3 regions of the Pseudarthrobacter sp. LMD1-1-1.1 genome follow, and region 1 is predicted to be linked to each of the others. Evidence: riboswitches for the same ligand, from Rfam matches in the RefSeq annotation. Region 1 holds a riboswitch; each other region holds the start of a gene.
What was found. A riboswitch is a leader RNA that binds a small molecule or an ion and turns the genes downstream of it on or off. The one in region 1 is predicted to bind cyclic di-AMP.

Region 1 (3,834 bases):
TTCTTGACCATGCAGACCTCCCGGGGCCGCCGCCGCGCGGCAGGCCCCCCTTCGGCACCGCGGGTTGTCGAAGATGTCGCAGCGGAGCGCCCCCGCGATCTGCATCGTGACGCGCGCCGCCGCCGGGGTCCGTTCCGGCAGGTGACGGAGTTTGCCGCCGCCAGCGGCATCGGCCAGAAAGCCGGAATCGCCCTGGCCGCCACCGGTCTGGTGCTGACGGTCACGGTGCCCGCCACCAGCCCCGTCATGGCCACCGATGCCGCCGGCAACGCGCCACTGGCAGCTTCCGCCGTCAGTCCGCAGCCCCAGATTTCCGCTGATATCGGCGCCCAGATCGACTTCAGCCGCTCGGCAGTGGTGACCCAGGCCGACCCCGACGGGAAGCTGAAGCAGCTCCTGAGCGCCCAGTCCGCCGGCTCCGTCACCCGGGCAGCCTCGGCCGGCACCCTGGCCGCACCGCTGGCATCCCTCACCACCGCGTCGCCCTTTGGCTACCGGGTGAGCCCCATCACCGGCGGCTCCGGAGACTTCCACCGCGGCCAGGACTTCGTGGCGCAGTGCGGAACGTCCGTCCTGGCGGCCGCAACCGGCACCGTGACCTTCGCAGGCTGGCACCAGTACGGCGGTGGGAACCGGGTGGTCATCGATCACGGCAATGGGCTGGAGACCACCTACAACCACCTGTCGTCGTTCAACGTCAAGGTCGGACAGACCGTCTCCCGCGGCGAGGTCGTGGCGCTCAGCGGCACCACGGGCGCCTCCACCGGCTGCCACCTGCACTTTGAGGTCCAGGTCAACGGCGAAGTGGTCGATCCCATGGGCTGGCTGTAACCGAATGAGTGTGCACTCTCAGATCGCAGTGACCTGCCGTGACCTGAATGTGACATTGAAACAAAACTGCTGTACCGTCTAACTCGCGTCAACTTTTCCGAAGTTGACGCTCTTGAGTGGATTGCCTAACTCTGCCACCGCTCAAGGTCCGTTCGCATTTCATCGTCTGGCAGGGGCGGGGGAACCAATTTTGGCCTTCATTTCCTGAAGGCCTTGGGGTTAAGTCATGAGCTTCCCAGGAAGCAGAGTGGCCGGGTGACTCCCATCCGAATCCGACAGCTCACCTCGCAGGCATTGGGAGAGGCTACCTTCGTGTCTTCACGCCATCATTCTGCGCGCCACCGTGCGCAAACGGTTCGCACCAACCCCCTGGACGCCGTGTCCAAGGCCGTCAGTGCAAATGCCGGGACCGTAGGCCGCCAGGCTGCCGTTGTGGCAGCCGCATCGGGCCTTATCCTGAGCATGGGCCTGCCCGCCACCGCAGCTGACACCACCGCCGGTGTCTCCGCATCCACCGAGTCCGGTTCGGCCCAAACGGCCCTCGCCGTCACCGCCGCCCCCACGGCTACGGTTTCCTTCGAGCGTCCCGCCGTCAAGACCACCGCAGCTCCAAAGGTGGAAGCGGTGCGTCCCCAGTCCACCGCACCGGCCGTGCGCGACGCCGCTGCCACTGCAGGCCAGGACGCTGCCCCTGCCGCCAAGGCTGCCGAGACTGTCTCCGCCGCAACCTCCGGTATTGCAGCAATCGCCTACACCGGCATTGGCCACTCCTACGTCTGGGGCGGCACCAGCCCCGTCACCGGCTGGGACTGCTCCGGGTTCGTCCAGTGGGTCTACGCCCAGGCCGGCATCAGCATCCCCCGCACCAACGCGTGGAACATCATGACCCCCACCTCCACCCCGCAGCCGGGCGACCTTGTGGTCCAGAACGGTGGCGCGCACGTGGGCATCTACGTCGGCAACGGCATGATGGTCAGCGCACTCAACCCTTCCCAGGGCACGCTGCTCCACTCGCCTGCAGCCACCGGTACCTCGTCGTACTACCACCTCAACAAGTAGTTCTTGGGCTTCACGCTCCAAGGGCTATTTCTTTGCCCAAAGCTTTTTCGCTAGAAACCACATCCCCGTTCGGGATGCGCCGGCGTACCCCCAAGATGCCGGCGCATCCAGCTTCCCTTTGCCTGCCTACACGCGGTTCGAAGGAAAAACGAAAGAGAGAACTGATGACGACTCGTGCTACCGCACGGCACCGCGCCGAGGTCACCAAAACCAACTCGATCGCTGTCATTGCCAAAGCTGTCAGCGACAATGCCGGTGGCATGGGCCGCCAGGCTGCTGTCATCGCTGCTGCTTCCGGCCTGGTCCTGACCAGCGGCATTGCAGCCAACGCCGCCGACACCAACGTCAAGCGCGATTCCGCTCCCGCATCCCAGATGGAAGTTGAATCCGTCGTCGACGCCCCGATCTCCGCGGCTTCCACCATTGCCATCAGCTACGAGAAGCCTGCCGTTACCACCACGCCGGCTCCCGTCGCCGAGCCTGAGCCCGAGGTTCAGGTACAGGAAGCTGCACCTGCCGCCCAGCCGGCTGCTCCCAAGGTCACCGCCAAGGTTGCGACGGCTGCCGCTCCGGCCGCCCCTGCAGCCCAGGCTTCGGCCAGCGGCAAGGGTGCTGCCATCCTGTCCGCAGCCTACGCACAGCTCGGTGTCATGCAGGACTGCACCATGCTGGTGACCAACTCCCTGGCCGCCGTGGGCATCCACTTCCACGACTGGCCGGCCGGTTACCTGTCCCTGGGCCGCACCGTTAGTGCAGCCGAAGCGCAGCCGGGCGACCTTATCTACTACGCCAACGGCGGCTCGGGCATGGCCCACATCGCTGTGTACGCCGGCAACGGCATGGCCGTCCACGGTGGCTACAACGGAAACCAGACCGTGGTCTTCAGCGCGAACGTGGGTTCCGGCCCCGTCTTCATCCGCGTCAACTAATCATTCCAGTGGCTGCCTGATCCAGCGCCGGCCGCGAATTGGGCAAGGGACCCCCGCCACCAGGCGGGGGTCCCTTGCGTCTTAATGGGCTTCTCCAGTGGAGCCCTTGCCTTGCCCGTCTTCGCGCCCGGTTGGGCTCCTGGGCGGCGATTACCTGATTCTGCAATTCTTTGTTTACTCTTGTGATGTCGATCCATAGCCCGGACATGCCGAGGGCAGCCGGCCCTCGTGCCCCTGACGGGTGCGGCCGTGAAGAGGTAAGTGCATGCGCACTCTCGTTCTGAATGCTGGATATGAACCGCTGGCGGTTATCACTTTCCGCCGGGCGCTGGTGCTTGTGCTCACGGGCAAGGCAAGCGTGGTGGCCGAAGGGGATGACCCGGTGGTAGGGCCCACTGACGTCCTGGGCCGCCCGTCCGTGATCCTCCTCAACCGCTACATCCGGCCCCGGTACAACCACTCGACGGCAGTCAGCCGCAGGGGTGTGCTCCGGCGCGACGGACATAAATGTGCCTACTGCGGCAAGGCGGCGCACACAATCGACCACGTTCACCCGAAGTCCCGGGGCGGTGCCGATACATGGGAGAACCTTGTGGCCGCCTGCCTGCGGTGCAACAACGTCAAGGGCGACCACACTCCCGCGGAAATGGGCTGGACCCTTCGGTTCGTGCCCGAGCCGCCGCACGGAACGATCTGGCAGATCAAGGAACTGGAGAAGCCGACGCCGGCGTGGGATCCGTTCCTGCTCCCGGAGCGCGCCGCCTGACGCCCTCGCGCTGCCCGGCAGCGCCGCCTGACGCCTCGCGCTGCCCGGCAGCGCCGCTGATCGCTAGGCTGGGGGAGTGCAAGAGAGCATGTTGGTTTTCGATGCCCTGATCCTGGCCGGGGGACGGTCGTCCCGGCTGGGCGGGGTACCCAAGCAGTCCTTGGTCTTCCAGGGCCAGACCCTCCTCGAGCGTGCCGTGGCCGCGGCAGCCGGCGCCCGCCGCACCGTGGTGGTCGGTGATGCGGGATC
Region 2 (3,834 bases), on a different contig from region 1:
CAGGCTGCCCGCGAAGCACACCACGGGGGCTTTCCGCTCCCGGCGGGGACCGGTGGCCACCGCCGTGCCGTTGGGGATGCTCGTGACCGGCCTGCCCAGCGTGGCGGACCAGGCCGCTGCGTCCTGGGATCCGACGGTCAGGAGCCTGGCCCGGGGCGGCAGCTGACGTTCAGCTCGGGCTGCCAATTGTTCGCGCAGCCGGTAGGCGGGCCGGAAGGTACGGGCGATGGCGGTGTCCATGCCGGCCCGGATGGACCAAGGGTCCACTGTCTGCAGCACCAGGGGACCGGTGACGCAGTGGGACAGGAAGAGGGCATGGGGGCCATGGATCAGGGTGGCGTCCCGGCTTGCGGACAACCGGGCCGCGGCGGCGCGGGCGGACGGGGTGGACCGCCGGTGTTTTCCTAATCCGGTGAGGCCGCCCATGGAGCGGGCAAAGGCCGAAAGTTCTTCGCGCGGGGCCAGTTCGTACACGGTATCGCAGCGGTTCCTGATCTCTGCCGGAACCGGAACAGGACCCGAGAAAGTCAGCAGCGTGACGGCAACGCCAGGGGGGAGGTGCAGGATCACTTCGTACGGGATCATCGAGCTTCCATCCCCCAGTTCCGGATCCCGGTTGGGCACGCTTTCCGTCACGTACAGGAGCTTCATTGCAAGAGTGTACTGGATCACATCGTCCCCGGAGGGTTGCTTTAGGCAACCTTGAGGGAAGCCAAAAAAGGGCGACGGCGGGAGGTCCCGCCGTCGCCCTTTCACCTGGGTGCGTGGGCTGCTACTGCCAGGCGCGCACGTAGTCCACCATCATCTGGGACGGCGCGCCGTAGGCCGGGTTCGTGGAGGAGGCGCCGACATTCAGCACGATGTACTGCGGGGCATTTCCGTCGTCGGTGGGGTAGGACTTGACCTTGACGCCGTCGAAGTACACGTCCGACGAATTTGCCATCCGGTGCAGGCCAAAGGTGTGGTACTCGTTGGCCCAGTTGCCGCCCACGCCGCCCTGGTTGTGGGAGCCGGAACCGGAGTGGTAGTTCACGGTCATTTTGGCCTGCAGGACCTCGGCGATGTCATTCTCGCCGGTGGCCGGCCACGACTGTCCGGTGGTCCAGAAGGCAGGCCAGTTGTAGAGGCCGTTGGCGTTGCCCGGGAACTTGATCCTGGCCTCGACGTAGCCGGTGGTGAACTGGAAGCCGGTCCCCGCCCCGCCCTTCGGGTTAGTGGATACCAGTCCGCCGGAGGTGGATGAGCTGAGCCCCAGGGCCAGGTTCCCGTTGGCCACGGAGACGTTCGCCGGGCTGGTGGAGACCTTGTTCATCGTTCCGCAACCGGGGGAGAACCAGCAGCTGGACCACTTCGCGGTGTCCAGTCCGGCCCCGTTGAACTCGTCGGCGAAGGTCATGGTCCAGTTCCCCGGGACCCCGGCGGGCGCAGGCGTCCCGGTGCTGGCCAGCTGTGCCGCCGCCGGCGCCACAGCGATGGGTGCTTCGGAGGGAGGGGCAGGGGCAGCGGGTGCCGGTACTGCTGCGGGGGCAGGTGCCGGTGCCTCTGCCGGCGAAGGAGGGGCGGCAGGAGCGGCCTCGACTGCCGGGACTGGCGTTGGAGCGGGGACCGGAATGTCCGGAGTTTGGGTGGGTGCGGCGCTGCCGGCATCCTCTGCACTCGCCACCCGCGCCACGTCAGCGGTTCCGTCACCGTGGGTCAGGCCCAGGCCAAGGGAACCTGCTCCGAGGAGTGCTGCGGCAAGACCGGCGGCAAGGGGCCAGCGGCGGCGCGCCCGGGCCGGAGCACCGGACTTGAAGGCCGGGGATGTCCGGGCGTGATCTGTCTCATTTTGATAACGGTGCGCTCGTTTGGCGCTGCCTTTGCGGGGTGCGGGCATGGGGATGCTACCTCTCGTCGCCTGCGGAGTTAGCTGTCGGGTTCGAATGAGGGCATTCGGCCGCGTGCTGCGGCTTCACCCCAAGGGCAGGCGCGTTGCCGTGCCCGGGACGCTTGGGTCCCCCGCCTCTGCCTGGAATCTGGTGATAATCACGGACGCGGCAGAGTTGGGCGGCATCCGGGACTGGAGCCGGCTGGGGGCGGCCCCCGGACGACCGTACACGAAAAGGGTCTGCGAATCACAATTAGGTAACGGACCTCACTGCGTTGGCGTGGCGCTCCCCTGTCGGCAAAGTGCATTGGTATGGGCGCCAGTGACGGCAGGGTTTTCCACATGGCTGAACCTGCGGCTGCTGCCCACCTCCACCGGGGCTAGCCTTGGGTCAAGCGCGAATCGCCTATCGGGTCCAAATGCACTAAGATATTGAAGTCTGTGCTGCGTCCTGCCTCCGTTCCGGCGGCAAGGCATTGCATGGAATCGCAAATGAACCTCCTGTTACGGAAATGCCGTAACCGCTTAGCCCAAAGGAGGTGGGTTCACATATGCGTCCTTACGAATTGATGGTAATCATCGACCCCGAGGTCGAAGAGCGTACCGTTGAGCCGTCGCTTCAGAAGTTCCTGAACGTCATCACCAACGATGGTGGAACCATCGAAAAGGTTGACATCTGGGGCCGTCGCCGTCTGGCTTACGACATCAAGAAGAAGTCCGAAGGTATCTACGCCGTGGTGAACTTCACCGCCAAGCCGGAGACCGCCAAGGAACTTGACCGCCAGCTGTCTCTTAACGAGACCATCATGCGCACCAAGATCACCCGCCCCGAAGAGCAGAAGGTTGTTGCTGAGTAATTCAGCACCGTCTTCATTCTTTACCCCGCAGGAAACGCACTCTTCACCCAGGATCGAACAAGGAGGCAGTAGATGGCAGGCGAGACCACCATTACGGTCATCGGTAACCTCACCAATGACCCGGAATTGCGGTTCACACCGTCAGGTTCGGCAGTAGCGAACTTCACCATCGCTTCCACCCCCCGCACCTTTGATCGCCAGTCCAACGAGTGGAAGGACGGGGAAACCCTGTTCCTCCGCGCTGCCGTATGGCGTGAAGCAGCCGAGAACGTCGCCGAATCCCTGACCAAGGGCATGCGCGTCATCGTGACCGGCCGCCTGAAGAGCCGTTCCTACGAAACAAAAGAAGGCGAAAAGCGCACCGTTATCGAGCTTGAGGTCGACGAAATCGGCCCCAGCCTGCGCTACGCCAATGCCAAGGTCAACCGCACCCAGCGCTCCGGCGGACAGGGTGGCGGCGGCTTCGGCGGCGGCAACAGCGGCGGTGGCTTCGGAGGAGGCAACTCTGGTGGAAACCAGGGCGGCAACTCCGGTGGAGGCTGGGGCGGCGGCAACCAGCAGGCTGCACAGGACGATCCCTGGGCTACGCCCGGTGTCTCCAACGCAGGCGGCTGGGGCAACGGCCCCGATTCCGAACCTCCCTTCTAAAACCCAAATAACGGCCCGGCGCCGGGACTGCCCGGGTGCGCCACGCACCCAAGGCACTGCCGCCGTCGGACCACCACCATCCCGTGGATCAATATCCACGGGCTCCCTAGAATAGGAGCTCCACGATGGCTAAGGCTGAACTCCGTAAGCCCAAACCAAAGTCCAACCCCTTGAAGGCCGCTGACATCACTGTCATCGACTACAAGGACGTAGCATTGCTGCGCAAGTTCATCTCCGACCGCGGAAAGATCCGCGCCCGTCGCGTCACTGGCGTCACGGTGCAGGAACAGCGCAAGATCGCCCAGGCAATCAAGAACGCCCGCGAAGTTGCTCTGCTGCCTTACTCCGGCGCTGGCCGCGGCTAAGGAAGGGATTAACTAACATGGCAAAGCTCATTCTGACCCACGAAGTCACCGGTCTCGGTGCTGCCGGCGATGTTGTCGAGGTCAAGGACGGTTACGC
Region 3 (3,834 bases), on a different contig from region 1:
TCCGACGTCACCTGCATCTGCCTGCTGGCTGCCCCGGAGGGCCTGGCCAAGCTGGAGGAGGAACTGGGCGACGCAAACGTGCACATCGTCCTGGCCTCCATCGACGAGAAGCTCAATGAGAAGTCCTACATCGTTCCCGGCCTGGGTGATGCAGGCGACCGCCTGTACGGCATCGCAGGGTAGCCTTCCCCCTTTTCCGGCAGGATCACCGCCGCTAGCCTGTGCGGATGGACTGGAAACTCGAACTTGTCTTTGTCCCCGTGTCCGACGTCGACCGCGCCAAGGATTTCTACGTCAACAGGGTGGGCTTCAACGCCGACTATGACGAGCGGCCTTCGGACGACATCCGCTTTGTGCAGCTGACGCCGCCCGGATCCGCCTGCTCCATCTGTTTGGGGGAGGGGCTGGTGGACGCACCTCCGGGCACGGGGTCAAACCTGCAGCTGGTGGTGGACGACATCCAGGCCGCACGCGACCACCTGAAGAACAACGGAGTGGACGTCAGTGATATCGAAGTGCTGCCGTGGGGCCACTTCGTGTACTTCGCCGATCCGGACGGCAACAAGTGGTCCGTCCAGTACATCCCGTGGCGGAACGCCGGGCCGGACGCAACCGAAAGCACCGCAATCACAGGCTCCGCAACCCCAACCACCGCGACCCTAACGTCCGCACCATAGGCCACTGCAGCTCAACCCGGGGTTAAGACAGCCTGGGGTTAAAACACCACTGCCCGCATCCGTTTGGATGCGGGCAGTGGTGATGCTGCAATTCCCTGCTGTGCCCCTGCCCAAGGCGTACGACGGCGGGGAGCCGGGACGCGCCGTCGGCCGCGGTCAATGCAGGGCAGGCTCCGCGGAGGGTGGTCCTTCGACGCGCAGCCGCAGGGGAGCGGTGCCTAGTACCAGTTGTGCGCCAAATGGAAGTTCAGTGCGCCGCAGGGGGACTGGTAGCTCTTCTTGATGTAATCCAAGCCCCAGTTGATCTGGGTGCGGTAGTTGGTGAGGTAGTCCGCGCCGGAGCTGGCCATCTTCTCCGCGGGCAGGGACTGGACGATGCCGTACGCGCCACTGCTGGGATTGGTGGCCGTGGTGGTCCAGTCCGATTCCTTGGTCCACAGGGTCTGCAGGCACTGCATCTGGTCCGGTCCCCAGCCGAAAGTTGCCAGCTGGCCGGCGGCGTAAGCCTGGGCGCCGGCGGGGTCGTTGACCGCGACGGCGGGTGCCGGCTCAGGAGCCGGGGCGGGCTCGGGTGCAGGTGCCGGTGCAGGCGCTGGCGCGGCCGGCGCGGGGGCGGCGGGTGCCGGGGCCGCGGGAGCGGGCTCCGCCGCCTGCGGCGCCACTGCGATTGCGGCGGGAGCGGGGCTCTCCACCGGGTTGGAGCGGATCTCGCTCTTCTCGATGCTCATCTGGGCATCGGACGCTGCCTGGGTTGCCTGGGTCGATGACACCGGGGCCATGCTGCTGGTGGCCTGGCCGGCTGCGCCGACCCCAACCAGAACCGCGCAGGATACTGCGAGGATTCCGGCCCTGCGGCCGAGGGTTTTTTTCTTTGCCTGCTGCGTGGCCTTATGTTTAGCCTTGGCATGCAGGCGTGCTTCTGCCGTGTTTTTGGACATGATTGATCGCCTCTCACACCTGCGGAGTTAGCTGTCGGGTTCGGATGAGGGCATCCGGCCGTACGGAAAAATCACGTACTGGCTTAACCCCAAGGGCATTCATTGCCCGGGACGGTGGGTCCCCCGCCTCTGCCGTTGCTCAATCGGAAATCCGGGGAAGCGGCAGAGCTTGGCGTCAACCCGGGATATGCGGCCCGAACGGGGACCGCACCCAATCGACGGTACAGGAAGATTAAGTGAAAGTCACATTTAGGTAACGGAAGTCACGGCTGGCAGCGCGTCGGGTTGTGTGACTGCGGAGGGAGTATCTCCGTAATGGACTGCCCGGGCCCCGGGCACCCTTCACCCCGGGCACTCGCGTGCCAGAGCATCATTCGGCCGGGTCCCCGGGGCGTCCTCCGCTAGTGGCCGGTCAGTTCGTAGACCGTAGTGCCGCCAACGATCTGCGACGTGAAATTGGCTGCCACCCACTCCGCGATCCGGGTGGCAGCGTCCGAACCGGTGGTGGAGCGCATGGCTCCGCCACCGATAAAGTAATGGATCTCTCCCCGGGCTACCAGGTCCTGGAACTGCGCCAACGTGGGGGAGGGGTCGGTGCCGTTGAAGCCGCCCACCGCCATGACCGGCAGTTCCGTTGCCAGTTGGTAACCCGCGGCGTTGTTGGAGCCCACCACGGCCGCGGCCCAGGTGTAGCTTGAGGCGCTGCTCTTGAGCGCGGCGACCAGGTCAGCCGACGGCGTGGGCGCACCCAGGAGGCCACCCACGCCACCCCCGCGGCCACCCGCGAAGCCCGTGCCGCCCTGGGCGTTCGGCTGCCGGAAGCCCTGCCCCGTATTGCCTTGTGCCGTACTGCCCGGGTTTGTGTTGCTTTGCCCCGCAATACTTGAACCGCCGGTGCTGTTCGGGCCGGACCCGTTCCGGCTGTTCCGGACGCCGGCGGGAGCACCGCCCGGCCCAGCGCCGAAGCCGGCCGTGGGGCCGGCACTGACGATTGCCCCGCTGTGCGCTGTGGACGCCGTGGAGATGGAGTAGGCCAGCGGTCCGGCGAGCGACGCCGTGATGGCCAGGGCCGCCGTCGCCCGCTGCACCGAACGCATGCCCAGGAACTTGCTGAAGCCCGCTCCTGCTGCCCCGGCCAGCCCGCCTGCAAGGACCACCCAGCGCAGCCAGGGGCCGTAGGCCGAGGTGGTGCCGAGCAGGGAGAACGCCGTCAGGGCTGCCGCGGCCACTGCGGCCGCGAGCACGATTGCGGCGGCCGCCTGCTGCCTGTGCTGCCACAGCAGGACTGCGCCCAGGCCGGTCAGCCCGGCGATGCCCGGCGCCAGCGCCACGGCGTAGTAGGGGTGGATGATGCCCGCCATGAAGCTGAACACCAGGCCGGTCACCAGCACCCAGGAGCCCCAGACCAGCACGGACGCGCGCACCGGATCCGTCCGCGGTGCCCGCCGGCCGACCCACAGCAGGCCGGCCGCAAGGATCAGGGCGGAGGGCAGCAGCCAGGCGATCTGGCCACCGAACTCGTTGTTGAACATCCGGAACAGGCCGGGAACGCCCCAGCCGTTGCCGCCGCCCACGCTGCCCGTTTCGTCGCCCGTCAGCCTGCCCAGTCCGTTGTAGCCGAGGGTCAGCTCCAGGATGGAGTTGTCCTGCGAACCGCCGATGTAGGGCCGCATGCCGGCCGGCGTCAGCTGCACGGCCACGAGCCACCAGCCCGCGGAAACCACCATCGCCGCCCCGGCCGCGGCCAGCCGCAGCAGGCGCCGGCCCAGCCTGCCCGGCCCCGCAACCGCGTAGGCCACGGCAAAACCGGGAACCACCAGCAGGACCTGCAGTTGCTTGGCCAGGAATCCAAAGCCCAGGAACACCCCGGCCAGCAGGAGCCAGCGCAACCGGTCCTCCTGGACCGCGCGGAGGACCGCGTACGCGGCCGCCGTCATGAGCAGCACCAGCAGGGCATCCGGGTTGTTGAACCGGAACATCAGCGTGGCAACCGGGGTGAGGGCCAACACCGCGGCTCCCAGCAAGCCCGCCCGGTGGGCAGCGGTGGCATCTCCGGTGGCGTGCACCGCGGTCCGGCGCACGGACAGGTAGAGCAGCCAGGCGGCCGCTACGCCCATCAGCGCCTGAGGAACCAGGATGCTCCACGGGTTCAGCCCAAACAGCCGGACCGACAACCCCATGACCCACAGGGACGCCGGCGGCTTGTCCACCGTGATGGA

Region 2: another riboswitch for cyclic di-AMP. It lies ahead of MRBLMD1_RS06395 (glycoside hydrolase family 16 protein); the one in region 1 lies ahead of MRBLMD1_RS21350 (C40 family peptidase).
Region 3: another riboswitch for cyclic di-AMP. It lies ahead of MRBLMD1_RS10185 (hypothetical protein); the one in region 1 lies ahead of MRBLMD1_RS21350 (C40 family peptidase).

Annotation. Positions count from the first base shown of each region.
Region 1 covers NZ_JBEGHP010000027.1:63,861-67,694, forward strand. Annotated here, with positions in the region: gene MRBLMD1_RS21345 (M23 family metallopeptidase) at 10-831, shown strand; cyclic di-AMP (ydaO/yuaA leader) riboswitch at 960-1,139, shown strand; gene MRBLMD1_RS21350 (C40 family peptidase) at 1,210-1,890, shown strand; gene MRBLMD1_RS21355 (NlpC/P60 family protein) at 2,055-2,819, shown strand; gene MRBLMD1_RS21360 (HNH endonuclease) at 3,085-3,585, shown strand; gene mobA (molybdenum cofactor guanylyltransferase) at 3,662-3,834, shown strand, end outside.
Region 2 covers NZ_JBEGHP010000012.1:175,003-178,836, reverse strand. Annotated here, with positions in the region: gene MRBLMD1_RS06400 (glycosyltransferase) at 1-651, opposite strand, end outside; gene MRBLMD1_RS06395 (glycoside hydrolase family 16 protein) at 773-1,876, opposite strand; cyclic di-AMP (ydaO/yuaA leader) riboswitch at 1,880-2,031, opposite strand; gene rpsF (30S ribosomal protein S6) at 2,419-2,724, shown strand; gene MRBLMD1_RS06385 (single-stranded DNA-binding protein) at 2,797-3,372, shown strand; gene rpsR (30S ribosomal protein S18) at 3,498-3,737, shown strand; gene rplI (50S ribosomal protein L9) at 3,755-3,834, shown strand, end outside.
Region 3 covers NZ_JBEGHP010000012.1:974,099-977,932, forward strand. Annotated here, with positions in the region: gene upp (uracil phosphoribosyltransferase) at 1-183, shown strand, start outside; gene MRBLMD1_RS10180 (glyoxalase superfamily protein) at 228-677, shown strand; gene MRBLMD1_RS10185 (hypothetical protein) at 896-1,615, opposite strand; cyclic di-AMP (ydaO/yuaA leader) riboswitch at 1,621-1,782, opposite strand; gene MRBLMD1_RS10190 (ArnT family glycosyltransferase) at 2,017-3,834, opposite strand, start outside.